2 regions of the Micromonospora sp. SYSU B005 genome follow, and region 1 is predicted to be linked to the other one. Evidence: riboswitches for the same ligand, from Rfam matches in the RefSeq annotation. Region 1 holds a riboswitch; the other holds the start of a gene.
What was found. Region 1 has a riboswitch for cyclic di-AMP ahead of SM452_RS10595 (C39 family peptidase). Riboswitches for the same ligand answer to the same signal wherever they lie in the genome.
Positions count from the first base shown of each region.

Region 2: another riboswitch for cyclic di-AMP. It lies ahead of SM452_RS07355 (LysM peptidoglycan-binding domain-containing protein); the one in region 1 lies ahead of SM452_RS10595 (C39 family peptidase).

Region 1 covers NZ_JAXCFU010000003.1:303,450-310,356, reverse strand. The annotation lists gene SM452_RS10615 (polysaccharide pyruvyl transferase family protein) at 1-265, opposite strand, end outside; gene SM452_RS10610 (acyltransferase family protein) at 422-1,639, shown strand; gene SM452_RS10605 (hypothetical protein) at 1,720-2,064, shown strand; gene SM452_RS10600 (hypothetical protein) at 2,200-2,964, shown strand; cyclic di-AMP (ydaO/yuaA leader) riboswitch at 3,272-3,414, shown strand; gene SM452_RS10595 (C39 family peptidase) at 3,608-4,462, shown strand; gene SM452_RS10590 (alpha/beta fold hydrolase) at 4,715-5,461, shown strand; gene SM452_RS10585 (CDP-glycerol glycerophosphotransferase family protein) at 5,499-6,907, opposite strand, start outside.
Region 2 covers NZ_JAXCFU010000002.1:457,189-464,095, reverse strand. The annotation lists gene SM452_RS07370 (transglycosylase domain-containing protein) at 1-593, shown strand, start outside; gene SM452_RS07365 (M4 family metallopeptidase) at 1,006-3,069, shown strand; gene SM452_RS07360 (YbaB/EbfC family nucleoid-associated protein) at 3,205-3,654, opposite strand; gene SM452_RS07355 (LysM peptidoglycan-binding domain-containing protein) at 3,840-4,484, opposite strand; cyclic di-AMP (ydaO/yuaA leader) riboswitch at 4,483-4,628, opposite strand; gene SM452_RS07350 (LLM class flavin-dependent oxidoreductase) at 4,800-6,362, shown strand; gene SM452_RS07345 (winged helix-turn-helix transcriptional regulator) at 6,412-6,888, shown strand.

The DNA of each region.
Region 1 (6,907 bases):
GGTGAATGAAGCTGCGGCGGAACGCGTTGGCGAGGGGTACGACGAACACGTCGTGCCGCTCGTTGATCTCGTCGGCGAGGCGCGGGTCGGCCGGGACGCGGGTCGGTGTGATCTCGGCCGTGGAGGTGGCGAGCAGCTTGTGCGCCGCGTGGCTGAAGACCAGGTTGCCGCTGTTGTCGCCGATCCAGTTGCCGGCGAACGTCTCCTCCGGCGTGAGGACGTCGAACGGGCCCTTGCGGGCGCGGAGCAGGATCCGCTGGTGCATCCGGTTTCGCTCACCTTCCGTACGGCACGGCGTGCGGGCGGGAGCCGGGTGGGTGCCCGCGCGTGCAGAACGGAAATCCTATCCGCCGCCCCGGCGGAGCCGACCGGACGTCGGCTCGCCGGGAACGTCCCGGTTGCCCGGGGTAGGGTGCCCGGAATGACCAGCGCGCCGACCGTCACCCGTGCCCCGCGACTGCCGTCGCTGACCGGATTGCGGTGGGTCGCCGCGCTGCTCGTCTTCGGCTTCCACGCCGGGACGATGGGGATCGTCGCCGAGCCGCACCTGAAGCCCCTGGTCGACAAGGCGTTCAGCCTGGGCCTGTCCGGTGTCGAGTTCTTCTTCATCCTCAGCGGGTTCGTGCTGGTCTGGTCGTACCGGGACGGGGAGCGCGCGTGGACGTTCCTGCGCCGCCGGTTCGCCAAGATCTACCCGAACCACGTGGTGACGTTCGTCGCGGCGCTTGCGGTAGCGGCCTGGTTCGCCGACCCGGTCGTGCCGTGGGCCGCGATCGCCAACTTCTTCCTGGTCCAGGCGTGGATCCCGCTGGGCGGCTACTTCTACAGCGTCAACAACGTGAGCTGGTCGCTCTCCTGCGAGCTGGCCTTCTACCTGTGCCTGCCGCTCGTGGTGCCGTGGCTGCGCCGGGCCCGTACCGGCGTGCTGCGGACCGTGCTGGTCGCGGCGCCGCTGCTCATCCTGGCGCTGTGGCCCGGCCAGCAACTCGTGCCGGAGGAGCAGCGGTGGTGGTTCACCCAGATCTTCCCGGTGACCCGGTCGCTGGAGTTCTGGATGGGGGTGGCCGCCGCCGAGCTGATGCGCCGGCACCGCTGGCGCGGCCCGAACCTCGCCGTCGCCACCGGCCTGTTCGTCACCACCTGGGTGGTCGCCGCGCTGTGGATCCCGGCCGAGTTCTGGGCGGCGCTGCTCGCTGTCGCGTACCTGCTGGTCATCGCCGCCGCGGCGGACGCCGACGTGCGCGGCCGGCCCACTCCCTGGCGGTCCCGGGCGATGGTCTGGCTCGGTGAGGTGTCGTTCGCCTTCTACCTGGTGCACGTGCTGGTCATGGTCACCGTGCTGCGGCTGACCGGGCACTGGGGGACCGGCCTGCCCGGCTGGCGCGGCCCGCTCGCGGTGCTCGGCTTCCTGGTGGTCACGCTCGCGCTGGCCGCCGCGCTGCACCGCTGGGTGGAGACACCGATGATGCGCCTGCTCGGCCCGTCCCGCCGGGCCCGCGCGGCGTCGCCCGCACCGGCCGTGCCGGCTCCGCGCAGGCCCACCGAGGCCGCCGCCGGGCCGGCCGCCGACGGGGGCGCGGCCTCCGTCACCGGTCCGGCCGAGGACATCGAGTACGCCGGGCGGCGTCGCCCGGACTGACACGCGCACACGCCGGCCGGTCGATCCGCGACACGCCGTGCGGCGGTGCGTTCGTGGGGGTTCGGCGGTAATTTGTACCCGTGCTTCCGATCGCGCTCACCTGCCCCGTGTGGTGGGTGGCCCGCTGGACCGCCCGGATGCTCGCCAGTCTCGCCGTGGTCGTCGCCTTCTCGTTCGGCGCCGCCACGCTGCCGTCCGGTGTCGCCGCTGCCGCCCCGGCCCCGGCTGCCGCCGTCTCGGCGTACCCGGTCGCGGGCGCCTCGACCACCGCGCGGCCGGAAGCCGACCGCGTGGCCGAGCGGCAGGCCCTCCCCGCCGGCGTGCCGGCGCCCGCGCCCCGGGCGGCCGCCCCGGCCGCGCCGCAGCCGGTCTCGGCCGGATGGGCCGCCGCACCGGCCGGCCCGCGGGCCCCGCCCGCCCGCTGACCCGCTCACGGGCCGCGCCCGTCTTCCGCACCCACTCGCACGTCATCCCCCGCGCCCGCCCTGGTGGCCTTACCGGCCCGCCCCGGCGAGATCGTGCGGGTCCTCCCGCCAGGTCCTTCCCGTGAGGTGCCGACCATGTCCCAGACCGCTCTGTACCACTTCCTCACCTCCGTGCCCGAGGCCGCCGCCATCTGGTCCTTCCTCCTGCTGCTCGCCCTCGGCCTGCTCGCCGCCCTCGTCGCCCGGCCCGAACGCGACCCCGTGCCGAAGGCCGCCCCCGAACCGGCCGACGCCGACGCCGCCCGCCACGACGACCTGATCCGGTACGCCGAGGAGGTCGCGGTGGCCGCCGCCGGAGCCGCCCAGACGGCCCGTCGCCGCCGGGAGCGGTGGCTGGCCGCGCAGGACGAGGCGGACCGGGCCTGGACCGCGTACGACGAGGCGGACGCCGCCGCCCGCCGCTTCGCCGGTGCCGCCGCGCTGCCCGCCCCGCGCACGCCGCGCACCCCTGCCGAGTACGCGGCCCGGGAGCGCTGGCTGCACCACGCCGCCATGACGGCGCACTGGCGGGGCGACCTGACCGCCCGTCAGCTCGCCGACGTGCTGGCCCGCCGCAACGGATGGGATCCGCGCCGGCACCCGGCCGAGCAGGAGATCGTGCTGGCCCGCACCGTCCGGGACGGGCGCCGGGCCGGATGGGAGAGCGCCGCCGCGCGGGAGCGGACGGCCTGGCGGGACGCGGAACTGGCCGCCGAGGCCGCCCGGACGCTCGCCGCCGAGGCGTACGCGGCCACCGCGGCGCTGCGGCCCGCCCCGGCGTACCGGAGCGCGACGGCGAGCGCCCAGCCGGTGGCCGCTACGGTCCGTAACGCCCGCTGGCGCCCGGCCCGGGTCGGCTGAGGTCTCGTCTCGACCGAATCGTTACCCGGAATGTGGTGAGCCCGGTCACCCGGGCCGTCGAAACGGGCGCCGGGCGCAGAACAGGTCATCGAGTCCCGCGATTGCCGGTCGGGTGCTCGCCGTCTGTCCGCTTTCCGCCGCCGGGCGCCGTCGAAACTGCTTGTCCCATTGAGCGAAGTCAGTAACCGGGTGTTCCGAAATCCGTTACCGCGGATCACGTTTACGCAGGTGGGAGCGCTTGGCAGGGGACATACCCACCGGTAGTGTCGGCGCGTCCGATGCGGTAATCGATCGCCGACGGCGACGCCGCGCCGACCCGCCTAATCGTGTTCCACGAACCGGGGACCCATGAGCACCATCGGGGTGAATCCGCGAGCCCACGGCCCGCGGTAGGGCGTACTTCCCGCCCGAATCCGTCAGCTAACCCGGTCGGCGGCCACGGAAGGAGTAACCCCTCTTGCCCACCCCTCGATCGTCCCCCCGCCTCCACGGCGAAGCGGTGCCCGTCCGCGCCTGACGCGCGACCGGCAACCGCCCCCTGGGCGCCCGGCATCACGGGCGTTCCCGATCCCCCGGCCATCCGGCCCCGCCAGCACGTGTGAGTTCCTCCGCGTGCCGGGCCGGCGTGTGCCGCTCACGCCCCGTGGAGGATTTCGTGAAGCACCACCTGAAGCGTCAGCTGCGACGGATCGTCACCGAACGCCCGTACCAGATCATCGCCGGATCGGCCGCCGCGCTCGTGCTGGCCGCCGGTGCCGGAACCGTCGCCACCGCCGGTGACGACGCCCCGGTCCAGGAGAACACCGCCGCGGTCGCCGACCTCGGCGCCGCCCGCCTCGGCGAGCAGCCCGCCAGCCGCAGCGAGGCCCGCATCGCCGTGCCGCAGACGTCGTCCAGTGCCTCCGCCTCGCCCAGCGCGTCGCCGAGCGCCTCCCCGTCCGCGAAGGCCGCCGCCGACCCGGACACCACGCCCAAGGCCAAGCCGAAGCCGCCGTCGAGCAAGTCGCTCGACTACGACTACCAGGCACAGATCAACTACTTCTACTGCGGCCCGGCCGCGGTGCGCAACGCGCTCAGCGCCGCCGGCATCGAGCGCAGCCAGGACGCGCTCGCCGGCCCCCTCGGCACCACCGAGATGGGCACCAACTCGGCCGAGGACACCACCCGGGTGCTCAACCAGCAGGTCAAGGGCAACCCGTACCGGACCCGCATGATTCCCGGCTCGGCCACCCCGGCTCAGATGGACCGCCTCCAGGCCGACGTGGTCGAGGCGATCAGCAACGGCCGCGGGGTCGTCGCGAACGTCGCCGGTACCGCCACCGACACCAACGGCGGCTGGCACTCGTTCCCGGGCGGCCACTACGTCGCGGTGGTCGGCTACAAGGACGACGGCCGGACCGTGCGGATCGCCGACTCGGCCGACCCGTCGCTGCCGTCGTACTGGGTCACCACGATCGACCTGGCGCACTGGATCGCCAGCCGCGGCTACTCCGCCTGACCGTCCCACAGCCCCGAAGGCCGGCACCCCACCCGGGGCGCCGGCCTTCCCCGTCCCGGCCCCTCACGCGGCCCCCTTCGGCGCGCCGATCTTGGACTTGTGGCGCCCAGTATGCCCGGCTCGCCCGCTATGGAAGGTGCCACAACTCCAAGATCGAGGGTGAGGGCGGCGTGTGGGCGGCCGGAGCCGCGGCGAGGGGGTCGGCGGGGTTCGGTCTCGCGTGTCCGGGGCGGGCGGTGGCAGACTGCGCCAATGGGCGATGCGACGGGGAAGCGGCACCTGATTCTCCTGCACGGCATGGGTGCCACCGGCGAGGTGTGGCTGCCCTGGGCGCCGCTGCTGGAGCGCCGCTGGCCCGGCCGCTGGCTCGCCCCCGACCTGGCCGGTCACGGCTGGTCGCCGCCGCTGCACGGCTACTCGTTCGAGGCCCTGGCGCAGCGCGTGGTGGACGGGCTCGGGCCGGTGCGGCTCGGCCCCGACGACCGGCTGGTGCTGCTCGGGCACTCGCTCGGCGGGGTGGTGGCGCTGGCGCTCGCGGCCCGGCAGCGGGGGCTCCCGGTCGACGCGGTGGTCGGGCTCGGCATCAAGGCGGTCTGGTCTCCGGCCGAGCTGGCGAAGTCGGCGGAACTGGCCGCCCGGCCGGTCACCTGGTTCGCCACCCGTGACGAGGCGGCCCGCCGCTACCTGCGGGTGTCCGGGCTCGCCGGGCTGTTCGCCCCGGACCACCCGGTGGTGGAGGCGGGACTGCGGCGGGAGGAGGGCCGCTGGCGGCTCGCTATGGACCCGGCCGCGTTCGCGGTCGGGGAGCCCCGGCTGCCGGTGCTGCTGGCGGCCACCGATGTGCCGGTGCTGCTGGCCCGCGGCGAGGCGGACACGATGGTGACCGACGCGCAGCTCAAGGAACTGGGCGTGCCGGTGGCGACGCTGCCCGGGCTGGGCCACAACGCGCACGTCGAGGACCCGGAGGCGGTGCTCGCCCTGCTCGACCCGTACCTCTGAGCGGGCGAGCCGGCCCGCGACGGGCCGGCTCGCGCTTCTAGCGGGCCGCGCGCGGCCCCGGGACCGCCCAGTCGGGCTCCAGCTCCCGGCGGGCGGCGGAGAGGAACGCCTCGGCGTAGGCGTCGGCGGGGAAGTCGCCCAGGTAACGGGTACGTGCCGCCCAGCGCTGTGCCGCCTTCGGGTCGGCGTCCAGCAGGTCGGTGAGCACCTCGTCCACGTTGGACATGTCGCGCCGCAGCACGTAGCCGGACGCCGCGAGCGGGAACCGCTCGACGAAGTGCTCACCGTCGGCGCCGGTGTCGGTGACCGCGTACGGCTTGCCGGAGTAGAGCCAGTCGGAGATGACTCCGGAGACGTCGGAGACCAGCGCGTCGGCGCGGTTGACGCATTCGGTGAGCGTCAGCTCGCGGCTCGCGGCGGCGCCGAACAGGTGCGGCCGGCCGGTCTTCGCCCGGTCGGCGGCGAGCAGTTCGGTGAGCCGGGCGAGCTGACGGGCCGAGGCCGGGTTCTTGCCGGTGTACGGGTGGGCGCGCAGGATCACCGCGGCACCCCTGTCGATCAGCCGGCGGATCAGCGTCTCGGCCACCGGCAGCGAGCAGTAGTTGGCGTCGGCGTGGTGCCCGGTCCAGGTCGGGGTGTAGAGGACCGTCGGGTGGGCCGACGGGGTGACCGGCTCCCGGCGTACCTCGATGGCCTCGACCTGGGGACGGCCGACCACGACGAACTTGTCGGCGGGGATCTCCACGCCGGCGCGGGCGTACCTGTCGATCGCGGCCTGACCGGCCACGAAGATCTTGTCGAAGATGGCCGAGACCGGGTTGGCGCTGGGGGCCTTGTCGCTGTCGCCGTGGTGCAGCTGCACGTGGGTGAGCCGGCTGAACCGGATCAGGTGGGCGTTCTTCGCGCCGTGGTTGACGTAGAACGCGACCCGCAGGCTGGGCACCAGCGCCTCGTCCAGCGCCTTCAGCGTGGGGCAGAGGACCACCGGGGCGCGGGTGGCGGCGGCCACCGCGGGCAGGAGCTCCGGCTCGCGCAGCACCACCACGAACGGGCGGCCGATCCGTTCCAGGTACGGCAGCCACATGGTGACCTGGTACTCCGAGCCGGGCGGCGCGGAGAAGTGCAGCACGAACTCGGGCTGGTGGCGGCGCAGCGCCCGGCCGACCGGTCCACCTCCGGCTGGCGGCCGGAACCGGCGCCGGGCGAGGTCCAGCGCGACCGCCCCGCATCCGGCGCCGACCAGCAGCGCGGCGAAAAGCGCCGTCCAGGCGGGCAGCGTCAGGGCGGCGGCGAGCGCCACCACGGCGAGCAGGACCAGCAGCGCGTCGCCGAGCCGGGCGGCGACCACTGGTGTCCACGTGCGGACCGGGAGGTTCGCCGCGCGGATCTCCAGCGCGCCGGCCTGCCGCAGCGGGCCGACCAGCAGCACCAGCCCGAGCAGCACCA
Region 2 (6,907 bases), on a different contig from region 1:
ACGACGAGGACGTGTGGACCGAGCAGTTGCGTACGACGGATCTGGGCCTGGACCGGGAGGCGATCGACCAGCTCGACTGGACGCTGCGCCGGGTGCGGGCCGCCGAGCTGGGCAACGGCTGGGACTCCGCCGGCAAGACCGGCACCTGGCAGGCCGGTCGGAGCACCACGCAGAACGTGCACACCTGGATGGTGGGCTGGACCGGCGCGCTCGCCTCGGCCGTCTGGCTGGGCACCACCGACGGCAAGCCGCTGCGGACCAAGGGCGGCAGCTACGAGGTGTACGGCTCGACCGGCGCCGCGCCGATCTGGCGGCAGTTCATGACCCGGGCCACCGCGGCGATGAAGCTCGACCCGGAGAAGTACCGCTTCGGTCAGCCGGCGTTCCCCGGCGATACCCCGGAGCCGACGCGGTCCGCGCCACCGCCGCCGACCACCGCCGCGCCGACACCGTCGGAGTCACCGAGCCCCAGCCCGTCCTCGTCGAGCCCGAGCCCGGAGCCGACCGGGCGGCCGACCTCGCGGCCGACGCTGACGCCGTCGCTGCCACCGCTGCCCACCGTGTCGCCGACGCGGACCCGCGGCCCGCGCTGACGCGGCCGGGCGACGGCTCGGCCGCCGCCCGGCCGCAGGGGCGGCGGCCTCGCGTCTATGCGCGCCATTCGCACACAGCGGCAACGTCCGCAATTTGCACCGGCGTCCATCCACCGTCGGCGATGTTCGCCCTGATCAGCGCCTATTGAAGATCATGGTTGCCTGAATCGACGCGTGCGGCGACACGCCCGACTGTCAGTCGTTGCCCAGGTCACTTATTGCTCCGGGCTCGCGCGGCGTGTGATTGTGCACCAGCGAGCCGCCGACCCCCGGCGAATCGCGACGGTCGATCTGTCGACCCGGAGCCACGCCGGCAGCTCCGGTGACCGGCCGTCACCCTGCCTCGCACCACCGCGCCGCCCGTCCCCACCGGGCTCCGTGCGGCGCGCCTGTAGAACAGGAGCAAACCCCCGTGAAACTCTCACCTCGCCTCGCCGCGCTCACCGGCGCGGCCGCGACCGGCCTGCTCGCCGCAGGAACCGCCGCCGCCGTGCAGGCCGCGCCACCCGGACCCGCCGCCCCGAACCCGGCGCAGGCCCGCGCGACCGCCGCCGACTCCGCCCGCGCCCTGGTCGCGAACCGCCCCGCCTACCTGCAGGCCGGCTCCGACGACGCGTTCGTCCAGAAGCCGGTCATCTCCTCCGAGGGCACCCAGTACGTGCCCTACGAGCGCACCTACAAGGGCCTCCCGGTGGTCGGCGGCGACTTCGTGCTCGCCACGGACTCGGCCGGCAACCTGAAGTACGCCTCGGTCGCCCAGCAGCGGCCCATCGGCGCCCTCGCCACCACGCCCGCGCTGACCCCGGCCGCCGCCGCGAAGACGGCGCGCGCCCAGCTCAAGACCGTCGACGCGGTCGAGGGCACCACGCTCGTGGTCTACACGCTCGGCGCCGCACCGGCGCTGGCCTGGGAGACCACGGTACGCGGCACCGGCGCGGACGGGCCCAGCCGGCTCACCGTCGACGTCGACGCCCGCACCGGCGCGGTCCTGCGCAAGCAGGAACACGTCGTCCGCGGCACCGGCACCGGCGCCTGGAACGGGCCCAGCCCGCTCACGCTCAACACCACCCAGTCGGGCTCCACGTACACCATGAAGGACCCGACCGTCACCAACCTGAGCTGCCAGGACGCGGCGAACAACACCACGTTCAGCGGCTCCGACGACGTGTGGGGCAACGGCACCGCCACGAACAAGGAGACCGGCTGCGTGGACGCGCTGTTCTCCGCGCAGACCGAGCACAAGATGCTCGCCCAGTGGCTGGGCCGCAACGGCGCCAACGGCAACGGCGGCTACTGGCCGATCCGGGTGGGCCTCAACGACCAGAACGCCTACTACGACGGCAGCCAGGTGCAGATCGGCAAGAACACCGCCGGCCAGTGGATCGGCTCGCTGGACGTGGTGGCGCACGAGATCGGCCACGGCATCGACGACAACACCCCGGGCGGCATCTCCGGCGGCGGCACGCAGGAGTTCGTGGCTGACACGTTCGGCGCGGCCACCGAGTGGTTCGCCAACGAGCCGTCCAGCTACGACGCGCCGGACTTCCTGGTCGGCGAGAAGATCAACCTGGTCGGCTCCGGCCCGATCCGCAACATGTACAACCCGTCGGCGCTCGGCGACCCGAACTGCTACTCCAGCAGCATCCCGTCGACCGAGGTGCACGCCGCGGCCGGCCCGGGCAACCACTGGTTCTACCTGCTCGCCAACGGCAGCAGCCCGACCAACGGGCAGCCGTCCAGCTCGACCTGCAACGGCAGCAGCGTGACCGGCCTGGGCATCCAGAAGGCCATGAAGATCATGTACAACGGCATGCTGCTGAAGACCTCGTCCTCGTCGTACCTGAAGTACCGCACCTGGACGCTGCAGGCGGCGAAGAACCTCTACCCGGGCAGCTGCGCGGAGTTCAACACGGTCAAGGCGGCCTGGGACGCGGTGAGCGTGCCGGCCCAGTCCGGTGACCCGACCTGCTCCGGCGGCACCCCGACGCCCACCCCGAGCACCACGACCACCCCGCCGTCGGGCGGTTGCTCCGGCAACAAGCTCGCCAACCCGGGCTTCGAGTCGGGCAACGTGACCTGGAGCGCCTCGTCCGGCGTCATCACCACCGACAGCGGCCAGGCCGCGCACGGCGGCTCGTACAAGGCGTGGCTGGACGGGTACGGCTCGTCGCACACCGACACGCTCAGCCAGTCGGTGACGATCCCGGCCGGATGCCGGGCGACGTTGAGCTTCTGGCTGCACATCGACAGCGCGGAGTCGACCACCAGCACCGCGTACGACAAGCTCACCGTCAAGGCGGGCAGCACCACGCTGGCCACGTACTCAAACCTGAACAAGGCCACCGGCTACGTGCAGCGGTCCTTCGACGTCTCGTCGCTGGCGGGCACCACGGCGACCATCTCGTTCAGCGGCGTGGAGGACAGCTCGTTGCAGACGTCCTTCGTCGTCGACGACACCGCGGTCACCCTGAGCTGACCGTGGCGTAGCGCGGCCGGTCGTCGTCCTCCCGGCGGCCGGCCGCCTCGTCGTGTCAGGCCGGTGCCGCGTCGCGCGTGGTCGGCGCCGCGTGCGGGTGCGGCGCCTCGTCGTGCCGGGGCGTGTGCGGTCGGGTCAGACCGCGCGCCCGGCCCGGGACCCAGCGCCGCGGTCGCGGTGGATCCGCGCGGCCGCCTCGTGCATCGCGCGGCCGAACAGCTCGGCCTGGTCGCCCATGCTGCCGAGCCGGGCGGCGAGCGCGTCGGCGTCGGCCCGGGCCGACGCGCTGACCCGGTCGTCCAGCTCGGACAACGCGGCGTTGGCGGCGGTCACGAGGTGTCCGCAGAGGACGTCGAGGGGCTCGCCGGCCAGCTCCGGGTCGATCGTCACGGAATCGAGCCGGCCACCCTGGACGGCGACCGCGCGGACCCGGCCGCCGGCTGCAGTGCCCTCGGCGAGCAGCAGGTCGCCCGGCTCGCCGTCGGCGTGTGCCGAGGCCCGGGAGCGCATCGCGGTGAGCGCCTGCTGCGTGCGGGTCAGCAGCTCGTCGATGCTCGCGGCCGCCGAGAACGGGTCGTTGGTCATATCCGCGCTTTCTTCACGTCTTAGCCGAGCATGCGTGACCCTAGCAACCGGCTCCGACGAATCGCCGTCACCGGCCGGTCCGGGTCGCGTCCCGGCGCCGCGAGCAGGCCGGACACCGGCCACGCGGCGTGTCGCGGACGGCCGGGCGCCCGGCCGGGACGAACCGGCCGGGCGCTCGGACGAGGTCAGCGCAGGCGCAGCTGCTGACCGGGGAAGATCAGGCCCGGGTCGTCGCCGACCACGGCGCGGTTGCGCTCGTGCAGGGCACGCCAGCCGCCGTCGACGCGCTGCGCCACGGCGATCTCCGACAGCGTGTCCCCGCGCCGGACGACGTACGTCCCGGCGCCGGACGACGGCCGCGGCGCCGCCTTCGTCGTGGCGCGTTCCGGCGCGGCCTTCGTCGCGGCGGCCCGCTTCGGCGCCGCCTTCCTCGGTGCCGCCTTCGTGGTGGCCCGCTCGGACCGGGTCGCCGTGCTGGCCGAGCCGCCCTTCTTGCCGCAGACCGGCCACGCGCCGATGCCCTGGCCGCGCAGCACCTTCTCCGCGACGGCGATCTGCTCGGACCGGCTGGCCAGGTCGGCGCGCGCGGCGTACTTCTGGCCGCCGTAGCCGTTCCAGGTGGTGCGGGAGAACTGGAGCCCGCCGTAGTAGCCGTTACCGGTGTTGATCTTCCAGTTGCCGCCTGACTCGCAGCGCGCGACCGCGTCCCAGTTGACGCCCGCGCTGGCCGGAGCGGCCGGGCCGAACAGGGTCGCGGCGCCGACGGCGGCGCCGGCCAGGACCGCTCCGAGAGCGGTACGGCGGCTTCGGGCTGAGTATTCAGTTGCCATGTGGATTCCTCCACGCCGACGAGGTGAGCTGTCGGGTTCGGGCCGAGGAGCCCGGCCGCCGGTGGCGGCTTCACCCCGAGGTGACGATGCACCGTGGAACGTGTGGTTCCCCCGCTCCCGCACGAGGTTCGGTTACCGGGGCCGGCGGCGGGATTTGGCGTTTCCGGCCTGCGGTGTCCGCGTCTGCGAACGAAACCGACGCTAGGAGCGATTTGTGATGATCGTCCACTTCTTGTGACGCTCTTCACCCGGCCGGGCGACCGGCGGCGGCGCTACGGTGGCAGGGCCAGGCAAGATCACGGGAGGGCTTGACGGATGACCGATCACGGACACGAGCTGACCTTCGGCGGCTTCATCACCCCCGCCGCCGGGCAGCCCGACCAGGTGGTGGCGCTGGCCCGGCTCTGCGAGCAGGTCGGGCTGAACCTGGTCACGTTCCAGGACCACCCCTACCAGCCGGGCTTCCTGGACACCTGGACGCTGATGTCCTACGTGGCCGCCGCGACCGAACGTATCCGCCTGGCCGGAAACGTCCTCAACCTGCCGTTGCGCCAGCCGGTGGTGCTGGCCCGCAGCGTCGCCAGCCTGGACCTGCTCACCGGCGGCCGGGTCGAGCTGGGACTCGGTGCGGGCGCGTTCTGGGACGCGATCGAGGCGGCGGGCGGGCGACGCCTGTCCCCCGGCGCCGCCGTCGAGGCCCTCGACGAGGCGATCCGGGTGATCCGCGAGGTCTGGGACACCGACCGTCGCGGCATGATCCGCGTCGACGGCGAGCACTACCGGGTGGTCGGCGCCAAGCGCGGTCCGGCGCCCGCGCACCCGGTGGGCATCTGGGTCGGCGCGTACAAGCCGCGCATGCTGCGCCTGGTCGGCCGCGCCGCGGACGGCTGGCTGCCGTCCCTGTCGTACCTGCCGAAGGGCCCCGACGAGCTGCCCGCCCTGAACGCGCTCGTCGACGAGGGCGCTCAGGCCGCCGGGCGCGACCCGGCCACGATCCGCCGCATGCTCAACGTGACCGGCACGTTCGCCCGCTCGTCGGCCGGTTTCCTGGCCGGGCCGCCGGAGCAGTGGGTGGAGGAGCTGGCCGGGCTCACCCTGGAGCACGGCATCACCACGTTCATCCTCGGCAGCGACGAGCCGCGCGCGATCCAGATCTTCGGCCAGGAGGTCGCGCCCGCCGTGCGGGAGCTGGTCGCCGCCGAGCGCACCGCGCCCGCCGGCGGAACCCGCACGGCCGCCGACGAGCAGACCGCCGCCGCCGGCCCGAGCACGCTCGGCGTCACCCCCACCCCCGACCCGGGGGTACGCCTGAGCGCGCGCCGCCCCTGGGACGAGTCCACCCGCCCGAGCGCCCCGCCGCCGCCGGCCGGGCACGTCTACCCGGCCCGCGGACAGGCCGCCGGGCAGCACCTGGTGGACGTGCACGACCACCTGCGCCAGGAGCTGGCCCAGGTGCGCGATCTGCTGGAACAGGTCAAGCAGGGCACTGTCTCGCCGGGCCGGGCGCGGGCCGCCCTCAACGAGATGACCATGCGGCAGAACAACTGGACGCTCGGGGCGTACTGCGCGGCGTACTGCACGATGGTCACCCAGCACCACGGGCTGGAGGACGCCTCGATCTTCCCTCACCTGCGCCGCTCCGAGGCCGGGCTGGCGGCAGTGCTGGACCGCCTCGAGGAGGAGCACGTGGTGATCCACGGCGTGGTGGAGAGCGTCGACCGGGCGCTCGTCGAGCTGGTCCGGCACCCCGGCGACTTCACGCAGCTCCAGGAGGCGGTGGACCTGCTCACCGACACGCTGCTGTCGCACCTGTCGTACGAGGAGCACCAGATCGTCGAGCCGCTGGCCCGGCACGGATTCTTCCCCGGCCAGCTGTGAGGTAGCTGACTTCTGCTTTCCTAAGTCAGGGGGGGGTACCGTCGACGCCATGACGGACCTCCTCGCGCAGCGTGACTCCTGGTCCACCGCCAACTGCTCGATCGCCCGGGCACTGGAGGTGGTCGGCAACCGCACCACGCTGCTCCTGCTGCGGGAGGCGTCGTTCGGCACCCGCCGCTTCGACGACTTCGCCCGGCGGGTCGGCGTCAGCGAGCCGGTGGCCGCCGCCCGCCTCAAGCAACTCGTCGCCGACGGGCTGCTCGACCGGCGTCCCTACCGCGAGCCCGGGCAGCGCACCCGCGACGAGTACGTGCTCACCGCGAAGGGCAGCGACCTGATCCCGGTGCTGGTCGCGCTGCGGCAGTGGGGCGACGCGTACGCCGCCGACGAGGCGGGCCCGGCGGTCCGGGTGGCCCACGACGAGTGCGGCGCCCCCGTGCACGCCCGGCTGCGCTGCGACGCCGGGCACGACGTACCGCCCGGTGAGCTCGCCGTCCTGCCCGGTCCGGGCCTGCTGTCCGCCTGACTCCCCTCCCTCACCACAC